DNA from 2 places in the Caballeronia sp. LjRoot34 genome. Region 2 is predicted to be linked to the other one. Evidence: riboswitches for the same ligand, from Rfam matches in the RefSeq annotation. Region 2 holds a riboswitch; the other holds the start of a gene.

Region 1 (5,819 bases), 2.6 Mb from region 2:
TTTGGCAACGAGAGCTTCAGCCCCGTCGTGGTCAGCGCTTTTGTATCCGTGTAATGCAGGTTGATGCCACCGTGGGCGGTCGCCGGCGATATCGCTTCCTTGATGTGCGTCGAGCGCATCACGCGCTTGAATTCGCGCAACCGGTTCACGGTGGCGCGCCATTCGACCAAGGTCGAGTAACTATTGATGAACCAGGAAAACGAGTCGCTGACCGTGCCGAACGCCGAACTGATCTGCATCAGCACGCCGAACGTGAATGCGCCTGCGAAGTAGCGGGGAGCCGCGACCATGATCGGGAAAATAATCGCGATCTGGCCATAGAAGGACAGCACGAAGGTCATCCGCCGCGTGTACTTCATGATCTGCCAGTAATTCTGGCGGATCGTTTCGAAGATGGTCCGGGCGTTGGTGTTTTCCGTCGCGATGCCGTCGTAAAACGCGATTTGCTCGGCGTTCTCACGAATGCGGATCAGGCCGAAACGGAAGTTGGCTTCCACTTTCTGCGCCTGGTAATTAATCGATACCAGCGGGTGGCCGAAACGCTGGATCAGCAGCGAGCCGAGCACTGCGTACAGCGCGGCGGCCCAGACCATGTAGCCCGGAATAGTGATCGGCGTGCCGAACAACGAGAAACTCAGCGCGCCGGCCAGCGTCCACAGGATCGTGATGAAGGTGACGAGCGTGACGAGCGTGGACAACAGATCCAGCGACAAAGACAGCGTGGTCGTGGCGAAAGACTGCAGGTCGTCGCTGATCCGCTGGTCGGGGTTATCGGCGAGACGATCGCGTTCTATACGGTAGAAGGCTTTATCGCCGAGCCATTGTTCGAGGTACCGGTGCGTGAGCCATTGGCGCCACCGGAAGCCGAGCATCTGGCGCAGATACCGGCCATACACGGCGAGCAGGATGTACGCGAACGCGAGGCCCGCGAAGATCAGCAGCAAGCGTGGAAACTCGGCGACCCGCTTGGCCTGCAGCGTGTTGTAGAAGTCCGCGCTCCAGGTGTTCAGGCGGACATTGATGTACACAACCGTCATGTTGATCGCGATGATCGCGATCAACAAAAGCCATGCAATGCCGCGTTCTTCCGATACCCAGTAAGGCTTGATAAGACTCCACGCCGACACTTTGTCGGCGTTTTGTTCTGTGTTGCCGGGAGGTGTGGTGGTCATGAGCTTCCTGAAGACGTGCCGGCTCGGCGGCAGGTTGTAACTTGGCGGTATCGTATCGATGCGGAGGGTCCTGCTCCGTCTCAATGATCGTAAGAGGCCATTAAAGACGGCGCGTGCCGGAGCATTGTTTCGGGCGTGGCTTAATTCTTCCTTAATCCACGCCCGGCTGGCGACCGCCCCGCTGATGCAATGCAGCAGCGAGGCGCTTGCCGTACGCATATGCTGCCGGCCAACCAAGACGAATCGGCGTTCGCGGCATTGTGCCAGAGTGCGCGTACCGCGAACGAAAGGGAAGGTTGTCCGGTCTTGTCCGCGCCGGGTCCCCGGCTTTTCCCGGTTTGCGGGTCGTTTCGCTTTTATGTTTTAATGATCGATGACGAAACAGGGGTGCTTCGGCACGCGTCTGCCTCCTTGAAATAACGGAGAAACGCGCGGCGAGGCTGAGAGAGTCCCTTTGCACCCGATCCGGGTAATACCGGCGAGGGAAGTTTCCGGAAACCGCCGCGTTTCCAGTTTCTTCCAGTATTGGCTGGCACAGGAGCCGCAGGTTATGCGCTCCCGAGCCGCTTTCTCGCCGTGGTTTCGTCCCTGAATTATGTTTTGTGCGCCGCGCGTGCAACCAGGGTTCGAAACGGGCGTTCCTCCCGATCTCGATTTCCGTGCTGTGTGCTCTGTGCGTTCTGCAGCGTCTGCTGAGGAGGCATCGTCATCGTGAACACCGTTGTGCATTCCCATTCCACTATGCACTCCACTCGCTCCCGTGCGTCCGGGCGAGACGACTTTGCCGTCGTTGGCGGTGGCTTGTGCGGGCGGCTGGTCGCCTGGCTGCTGGCGGGCGCGGGGCACCGCGTGGCGCTGTACGACCGCGGCGACGCCGCCGGCACGCAATCGGCCGCATGGGTCGCGGCGGCGATGCTCGCGCCGCTCGCCGAGGCCGCCAGCGCTGAATTGCTGATTACTGAACTCGGTGCGGCATCGCTTGAGCGCTGGCCGGGTTTTATCGCTGAAATGCCGGAACCGGTGTTTTTCCAGCGCAATGGCACGCTGGTCGTCTGGCATGCCGGCGACCGCGCCGAAGCGCCGCTGTTCGAGCGCCGTTTGCGCGCGAATGCGCCTTCGGAGCTTTTCCAGAACGGCTTCGTCAAGCTCTCCGGCGCGCAAGTCGCGGCGGCGGAACCGTCGCTGGGTACGCGTTTTCCGCAAGGCTGGCTGCTGCCGAACGAAGGCCAGCTCGACAACCGGCAAGTGCTGACTGCGCTGGCTGCGGGGCTGGCCGAACGTAACGTCGATCTTCACTGGAATACGACGATCGATACCGATACCCCGCCGGACGCACATTTCGTGATCGATTGCCGGGGGCTCGGCGGAAAACCGGCATGGCCGGCGTTAAGGGGTATTCGTGGCGAAGTAGCGCGTGTGCATGCGCCGGGTATCGGCCTGACGCGGCCGGTGCGCTTGCTGCATCCGCGTTATCCGCTTTATATCGCGCCGAAACAGGACGACCTTTACGTGATTGGCGCAACCGAAGTGGAAGGCGAAGACATGTCGCCGATGACCGTACGCTCCGCGCTCGAACTCCTGAGCGCGGCGTTCGCGGTGCATCCGGGTTTCGGCGAGGCGCGCATTCTCGAACTCAATTCGCAATGCCGGCCGACCTTGCCCGACCATCGTCCGGCAATTGTCTGGGACGGCGCACGAACCTTGCGGGTGAACGGGTTATATCGACACGGTTACATGATCGCGCCCGAAGTCGCCGACTCCGCCCGCGCCCTCGCCGAAGCGCTGCTTGGCGGTGCGATCACCAATCCGGATTCCTTCGATGACTGGCGCCGCCAAGCCCGCTGGTCCGCCTTGCTGCGCTGCGAACACGCGGCGCCCGTGCTTTGACTTTCATCATGAACATTCACATCAATCAGCAGCCTTTTTCCATGCCCGACGCAGCGACCGTCACCGACGCCCTCGCGGCCTTCGGCGCAAAACCGCCGTTCGCCGTGGCGCTGAACGGGCAATTCGTGGCGCGTGGCGAACATGCATCGAAGGCGCTTACGGCTGGCGACAAACTCGATATCGTCTCGCCGGTCGCCGGCGGCTGAGGGTAACCAAAGGGAATCGAACCATGACTTCAACCATCACCACAGCCGATACCCTCACGCTCTACGGCACGTCGTTCCCGAGCCGGGTGCTGCTGGGGACGTCGCGCTATCCGTCGCTGCAATCGCTGTCGGATTCCATCGACGCCGCCCGTCCCGGCATGGTCACCGTCGCGTTGCGGCGCCAGTCGAACACGGGCGAGGCCGGTTTCTTCGATGTCCTCAAGCGTCACGGCGTCGCGTTGCTGCCCAACACGGCCGGCTGCCAGACCGTGGACGAAGTGCTGACCACGGCGCGCATGGCGCGTGAACTCTTCGATACCCCGTGGCTGAAGCTCGAACTGATCGGTGACGATTACACGCTGCAGCCCGATCCGATCGGCCTCGTGGAAGCCGCTGAAATACTGATCCGCGAGGGGTTCAAGGTGCTGCCGTATTGCACCGAGGATCTGGTGATCGGCCGGCGTCTGCTCGATGTCGGTTGCGAGGCGTTGATGCCGTGGGGCGCGCCTATCGGAACGGGGAAAGGGGTGACGAATCCCTACGGATTGCGCACGCTGCGTGAGCGGCTGCCGGATGTGCCGCTTATCGTCGATGCCGGTCTTGGCGTGCCGTCGCATGCGTGCCAGGTGATGGAGTGGGGTTTCGACGGCGTGTTGCTGAACACGGCTGTCTCACAGGCGACGTTTCCGCCGCAGATGGCGCGTGCGTTTGCGCTGGGCGTCGAGGCGGGGCGAATGGCCTATCTCGCCGGGCCGATGGCCGAGCGTGATAGCGCACAAGCGAGCACGCCGGTGGTCGGCATGCCGTTCTGGCATCAAGACGGGAGTGCTGCATGAGTATGGCATTGCTGGATAAGGAAGTATTTTGGCCCCCGGCGGATGAATTGCTGGAAGCCGCCGAGCGAATCCGGCGGCGGCTGGGCGAGTGGCCGGCGGGATCGAAGACATGGCGAATCTGCTTGAGCGAGCCGGATCATCCGCGCTCGGATGATTTGATCGTAGATGGCGGCGTTGAGCCGTTGCCGGAGGGAGTTGGGCGTCTGGAGGTAGAAGCGGGGAGCGCGACGCTGCATCTGGATAACGTCGAGTACACGCTGGAGGGCGAATGGTCGGACGATTGGCCGGCGGCGCTGGCCGCGTTCCTTGATTGCGGTTTCGAGCCGCACGACGCGCTCGTGCTGGCGCTTGCGTGGCGCCCGGCCAATCTGGATGAACTCGACGCGTGGCCCGTCGATTTTTCCACGTTTCCGAAGGTCGGGAAATTGCCGGCGGCCCCTTCAAAGCCTTTCCCCCATTGTCCCGACAGGTTGGGCCTATATCCCGTCCTGCCGAGCGCGGAATGGGTCGAACGGGTTCTCGATCACGGCGTCCGAACGGCGCAATTACGCCGCAAAACCACCGATTCCGGCGATTTGAAGCAGGAAATCGAACGGTCGGTGGCGGCGGGCGCGAAGCACGAGGCGCAGCTTTTTATCAACGATCATTGGCAGGAAGCCATCAAGGCCGGCGCGTACGGCGTGCATCTCGGGCAGGAAGACGTGGAGACTGCCGACTTGAACGCGATCGCCGAAGCGGGCTTGCGCCTGGGCCTGTCGACGCATGGCTACTATGAAATGCTGAAGGCGCTGCATTTCAAGCCGAGCTACCTCGCGCTCGGCGCGGTGTTCCCGACCACGACGAAAATCATGCCAACGGCGCCACAAGGTTTGTCGCGTTTGACACGTTATGTGCGCTTGCTCGACGGCATCGTGCCGCTCGTTGCAATTGGCGGCATCAACGGCCCGGTTTTGCGACAAATTATTTCAACCGGCGTGGGAAGTGCAGCAGTCGTGCGGGCCGTTACAGAGGCGCCGGATCTGGGTGCCGCCATTTCTGCGCTGCAACAGGAATTCGGGCGATAATGCGCCGGATTCGGGAAAATATTCAGCCGTTAAACCAACCGAAGGGGGCCCCCACGACACCCGTTGCGTAGAGGCCCTATAATTCGGCCCTCTTGTGTAAAAGGATTGTCAGCCTTCGTGTCAGCTTCTCCCGAGACCTTGCTAGAGCTTCGCGACGTCGATTTCGGCTACGGCGACCGGCTCGTATTATCGAACCTGAACATGCGCTTCAAGCGCGGTCAGGTCGTGGCTGTCATGGGCGGTTCCGGCTGTGGCAAGACGACCGTGCTGCGCTTGATCGGCGGCTTGGTGAAGGCCAAACGCGGCCAGGTGTTGTTCGGCGGCAAGGACGTCGGCACCCAGAGCCGCGACGGCCTTTACGCGCTTCGCCGCAAGATGGGGATGCTGTTTCAGTTCGGCGCGCTGTTCACCGACCAATCCGTATTCGATAACGTCGCGTTCCCGCTGCGGGAACACACCGATCTCCCCGAAGAACTCCTGCGTGACCTCGTGCTGATGAAGCTCAACGCGGTTGGTTTGCGGGGTGCGCGCGATCTCGCGCCGTCGGAGATCTCGGGCGGCATGGCTCGCCGCGTGGCGCTTGCCCGCGCCATCGCGCTGGATCCCGAACTGATGATGTACGACGAGCCCTTTGCCGGCCTCGATCCCATTTCG
Region 2 (5,819 bases):
ACGCGGTTCGCTCCGGGACTTCAGACCATAATTAGAGTTTTGTGTCGTATTATATCCAGAGTTTTGTGTCGCACTATAACTCGAGTTTTGTGCTTTACTATAATTAGAGTTTTATGCTTTTTCTCGAGGCGAAGTTGGGCAATAAATGGGGCGAAGCCAATGCTGTCAATGCTCTATGAATTAATTTGCCGAGACTTTCCCGCATCGATCGATGTCAATTTATGGCTGTTTCTCGCCCGGTTGCCCACGAAAACCATGCGACGGCAGACGGTTTTATCTGACATAGTCGTGGCGCTGTCCGGCAGTTGGCAGCGTGGAAACCGGGTTTCACGCCGTCGAGCGAGCACAAGCCCGGGGTTCTGTCTTTTCCCGACTATCCAGTCGCCCCATAAAAAAAGCTGACCGTTTCTCCGGAATTCTCCGAAACGGTCAGCCGTTTTTGAACTGTCAGCCGTCACGCCCGCCGTCAAACCAGCCCACGCCTCTTGTAATCGAACCAGAACGACAAACCCACGCTCGCCAGAATGATGAGGGTTGCCATCACGGTCCACTTCGTGATCACTTCGCCGAGAAACAGCGCACCTATCACCACGGCCACCACGGGATTCACGTACATGCAGCTGCTCGCGATAATCGGACTCGTGTGGCGAATCAGGTACGCATACGCAACATACGCGGCCATCGAACCGACGAGCATCAGGTAGAGATAAGCCAAAAACGGCGTGAACCCCATGCTCACGATACGTTCGCCCGACACCCACGCAACGATCGTCGCCATCGCCCCGCCAAGGCCGATCTGCAGTGCAGTCGATACCAGCAGGTCGGACGGCAGCTTCAGACGCCCCGCGAGAAACGAGCCGCCTGCCCAGAAAACTGCGCCGCACAGGATCGCAAGACTGCCGGCGGTTGAACCCGACGACGGATCGCCGTGATTCAGCAACGCAATCCCGACCAGCCCAAGCCCGACGGCGACCCACTCACCCTTCGCCACTTTGCGGCCTGCAATCGCGGCGATGACCGTGGCGAACAACGGCACGGTCGCCACCATGACCGCGGCAGTGCCGGTCTCGACCGTGCGCATACCGAACGCGAGCATTCCGCTCGACAAACCCACAAGCAACGTTCCGACCGCCGCGGCGTTTCGCACTTCGGCGAAAGTCGGCCAGACCGGGTCCCGACGCGCAGCAAAGATGAACAAACCGATGCCGGCGAACAGGTTGCGCAACCCGGACAGCATCAGCGGCGGGAACGCTTCCAGCGACAAATGCACCGCCATGTAGGTCGAACCCCATACGAGGTACACGACGCAAAGGGCAAGCGCCACGCGGCCGCCGCGCGTCGCGGGAAGGCGGAACGGGAAATGGCCGGGAAGATTGAACAGGCGACGCGCAGGGGTATCGGCCAAGGGTTGCGGACTCGTCACGCCTGGCAGGACGTCCGCCGATGGTGATGGCGATGGCGCGTCGGCTGCTGCGTGCGGAAACGGCAACACGTCGGCCGAGGGCTGCGACTGCGGAGGTTGTGCCGGCGGCACAAACGGCGAAGCTGAAGAATCGGAATCAGACGACCGCGCGGGCGGCAACGGTGTGGACATCCGTTACTCCGCGACGAAGATGATTGCAACGTCAGCCGGCCAAACGGGCAGGCCTACAACCGCCGGTTTCGTTTCACCCGGGACCGGGGGAAACAAAGAGCGGCGCGCATGCCGCTTGAGCGTCGCGGCAAAACGGGCAAGGCAGGACAACATGTCGGAAGCAGGAAAAGGGGTCGGGCAACAACGTGCCGAAGCTCGATAACGGCTCAAAAAGCCGGCAGGAGCCGCCGCGAGTTTGCCGGACCGTTTCGTGAAAAATATCGGACCGCATCCGGGAAAACACGGTGGTCGCCATTATGCAGTAAGCCATGCACACGCACGCGGGAGTGTTACAGATGGTTGCCAACACGCTACGGCGAGGTGTATTGTTGCGACTGCTAACGCGGGGGTCCTGCGCTGCACATCGCAATCTGTCACTGGATTGTCCGTGTGTCGCGGGTGAGAAATACCCTTTGAACCTGATCTGGATAATGCCAGCGCAGGGAAGCGTTCGGATTTCGCAGCGCTGGGGTCTTTTGGGTCTATCTCTTCCTCGCGTTCCCTGCCAAGTCCGCCCGCCTTCTTCTCTGCTTTTCTTCGGTCTCCCGTAGCTAGCGTTTGACTCAGCCGGTTCTCGTGCCAATTGATGCCATTCGTGCAATTTCGCGCGTTTGGCGTTTTTTCGCGGACCGGCTGGAAAACATCCGTCCCCACAGCAACCATCTGCATGGGACCGGAGTAAGCGCATGGGATCGGAGTAAGCGCCATGGGACCAGAGCAAGCGCCAAAGCGCCCACTCTGGTCGACGCGCCCACCCCGGTCGACACGCTAATTCCGGTCGACACAGGAGAGCCGCATGAATGCCAATCCGAAATTCCTGTCCGACGACGCCGTCGTCGACGCTGCCGCCATCGCGCCGCTGCCCAATTCACGCAAGATCTACGTGACGGGCTCACGTCCCGACATCCGCGTGCCGATGCGCGAAATCACACAATCGGACACCAACGAAAGTTTCGGCAGCGAAAAAAATCCGCCGGTCTATGTCTACGATTGCTCCGGCCCGTATTCGGACCCGGAAGCCAAGATCGATATCCGATCGGGTCTGCCGGCCGTGCGCCAGGGCTGGATTGAAGAGCGCGGCGATACGGAGTCGCTCGGTGGTCTCTCAAGCAACTTCGGCCGTGAGCGCGCCGCCGATCCGGCGACTGCCGACCTGCGTTTCAAAGGCTTGCATCGCACGCCGCGCCGCGCTGTGCCGGGCAAGAACGTCTCGCAGATGCACTACGCGCGCCAAGGCATCATCACGCCCGAGATGGAATACATCGCGATCCGCGAGAACCAGCGCCGCGCTGAATATCTGGAATCGCTGCGCACGAGCGGCCCGAACGGCGAAAAGCTCGCCACGATGATGGGCCGCCAGCATCCCGGCCAGGCGTTCGGCGCCCAGGCCTTCGGTGCGAACGCGCCCAAGGAAATCACGGCCGAGTTCGTGCGCGAGGAAGTCGCCCGCGGCCGCGCGATCATCCCGGCGAATATCAACCACCCGGAAAGCGAGCCGATGATCATCGGGCGCAACTTCCTGGTGAAGATCAACGCGAACATCGGCAATTCGGCGGTGACGTCGTCAATTGGCGAAGAAGTCGACAAGATGACCTGGGCCATCCGCTGGGGCGGCGACACGGTCATGGATCTCTCGACCGGCAAGCATATTCATGAAACGCGCGAATGGATCATCCGCAACAGCCCGGTGCCAATTGGCACGGTGCCGATTTATCAGGCGCTCGAAAAGGTCAACGGCAAGGCCGAAGACCTGACCTGGGAAATCTTCCGCGACACGCTGATCGAACAGGCCGAACAGGGTGTGGATTACTTCACGATCCACGCCGGCGTGTTGTTGCGCTACGTGCCGATGACCGCGAACCGCATGACGGGCATTGTCTCGCGCGGCGGGTCGATCATGGCGAAATGGTGTCTGGCGCATCACAAGGAAAGCTTCCTGTACGAGCACTTCGAAGACATCTGCGAAATCATGAAGGCCTACGACGTGAGCTTTTCGCTCGGCGACGGCCTGCGTCCCGGCTCAATCTACGACGCCAACGACGAAGCCCAGCTCGGCGAACTGAAGACGCTCGGCGAGCTGACGCAGATTGCGTGGAAACATGACGTGCAGGTGATGATCGAAGGTCCGGGCCATGTGCCGATGCAGCTCATCAAGGAGAACATGGACCTGCAACTCGACTGGTGCGACGAAGCACCGTTCTACACGCTTGGGCCGCTCACAACAGATATCGCGCCGGGCTACGACCACATCACGTCGGGCATTGGCGCCGCGATGATCGGCTGGTTCGGCACGGCCATGCTCTGCTACGTCACGCCGAAGGAACATCTGGGCCTGCCGAACAAGGACGACGTGAAGACCGGCATCATCACGTACAAGCTCGCCGCGCACGCCGCCGATCTGGCGAAAGGTCATCCGGGTGCTCAGGTGCGGGACAACGCGCTCTCCAAGGCGCGCTTCGAATTCCGCTGGGACGACCAGTTCAATCTCGGACTCGATCCGGACAAGGCGCGTGAATTCCACGACGAAACCCTGCCGAAGGACTCAGCCAAAGTCGCGCATTTCTGCTCGATGTGCGGCCCGCATTTCTGTTCGATGAAGATCACCCAGGACGTCCGTGAATATGCGGCGAAGCAAGGGGTATCGGATATCGAGGCGCTGAAGCAAGGCATGGAAACGAAGGCGATCGAGTTCGTGAAAAAGGGCGCTGAGATTTACCAGCGCACGTAAGAACGAGCAAGCAATGGCCACGCCGGTCGCCCGTAAAGCACGATGACCCGGTGAAAATAGAAACGGCCTGTCGCATGTCACATGCGACAGGCCGTTTTGCTTTGGAGGACGCTCAATCCCGTACTTGTCTGCTGAATACGACGGTCGGGCACCGTTTCTGCTTCTTCATTGAAGGAACCGGCAGGAACTGTCTTTTCGCCGCCGGGTTGGACGTGGACAGTGAGGCTCACCCGCTCAGCGCAAATCATGCGCGGCATGCACCGCATGTACGACAAGAGCCTCGCCGGTTTGACAGCAACCCGTTTGACAGCAACCCGTTAAACCTTCGTGATTCATCGTTTTTGGAGAGTTGAAATGGACAAGATCAAACAGATTGGCGCTGCGACTCTGATTGCCGCACTTCTCGGCGGCCTGTCTGCATGCGATCAAATGAGCACCCGTCAACGCGATACGGCTGTCGGCGCAGGTGTCGGCGGCGTGGCTGGAGCAGCGCTTGGCGGCAGTGCGTTATCGACAGTGGGTGGCGCGGCCGCGGGCGGCCTGATCGGTAACCAGGTCGGCAAGTAGGTTGAACGCCAGCGTGATGTCAGCGTGCCAGATGATGTTTCATCCGGCACGCTTTGCCCGGTCGCCTCACTTTGACAATACAGCGGCCGGGTACAACCCAATTTAAGTGGGTGCGCCCGCCATCCCGTCCAGTGAAACAGATCGAAACATTGGGTAACGCCCCGTGCTTTCCCGTGTTTCGGCGATGCGCTAGGCTCCTGACATCCCGTTCATTCGAGCGGTCGCGTTTCGACGCAACGAGGAGTCGCATCATGAGCCCAAAGCTCGCACTATCCGCCCTCTTGGGCGCTTTGAGCTTGAGCGCTTGTTACTACGTGCCGTATGGTTCGTATGGTTATTACCCGGCGTATCCACCCTATCCGGGCACCCCGGTCGTCAGCACAGCACAAGCGCAACAAGAGATTCCTGTCGCTCCTGCAGGGGCGCCCGGCACCGGATATGCGCAGGGCTATCAAGGCAACGACAACCCGCCCCCCTCCGCGTATGCGTCAACAACACCGCAGTACGTTGCTGCGCCGCCTGTCGCCTATGCGCCGTATCCCGCTTATTACCCGAGCTATCCGGTCTACGCGCCCTATCCGGCTTATTACGGGGGCTACGGTTATCCCGCGTACGGGTATGGACCATCGCTGTCGGTCGGCTTCGGCTGGTACGGTGGCGGCGGGCGCGGACATTATTATCGTCACTGAGCGTCGTCACTGAGCGCTTCGCCCTCTGCTTTTCCGCCCGGGCGAGCCTTACTCGTTCGATGTAACGCTTTCACGCGAACCGCGCTGCAATAGCGCGGTTCGACTTTGTGTGCCCTGATTGTTCGCGCTGTCCGGTCGCGTAAATAGCGCGTCCGGGACGGTTCCACGGCAATCGGTGTGATATGGCACGATTTTCGCTGAC

The links. Region 2 has a riboswitch for thiamine pyrophosphate ahead of thiC (phosphomethylpyrimidine synthase ThiC). Riboswitches for the same ligand answer to the same signal wherever they lie in the genome.
Region 1: another riboswitch for thiamine pyrophosphate. It lies ahead of ACSQ36_RS17475 (FAD-dependent oxidoreductase); the one in region 2 lies ahead of thiC (phosphomethylpyrimidine synthase ThiC).

Annotation. Positions count from the first base shown of each region.
Region 1 covers NZ_CAXUSB020000001.1:3,886,522-3,892,340, reverse strand. Annotated here, with positions in the region: gene ACSQ36_RS17480 (ABC transporter ATP-binding protein/permease) at 1-1,172, opposite strand, end outside; TPP riboswitch at 1,546-1,676, shown strand; gene ACSQ36_RS17475 (FAD-dependent oxidoreductase) at 1,914-3,059, shown strand; gene thiS (sulfur carrier protein ThiS) at 3,068-3,265, shown strand; gene ACSQ36_RS17465 (thiazole synthase) at 3,289-4,101, shown strand; gene thiE (thiamine phosphate synthase) at 4,104-5,165, shown strand; gene ACSQ36_RS17455 (ABC transporter ATP-binding protein) at 5,283-5,819, shown strand, end outside.
Region 2 covers NZ_CAXUSB020000001.1:1,251,009-1,256,827, reverse strand. Annotated here, with positions in the region: gene ACSQ36_RS05500 (Fic family protein) at 1-2, opposite strand, end outside; gene ACSQ36_RS05495 (EamA family transporter) at 467-1,594, opposite strand; TPP riboswitch at 1,969-2,097, shown strand; gene thiC (phosphomethylpyrimidine synthase ThiC) at 2,430-4,361, shown strand; gene ACSQ36_RS05485 (glycine zipper 2TM domain-containing protein) at 4,716-4,928, shown strand; gene ACSQ36_RS05480 (hypothetical protein) at 5,180-5,617, shown strand.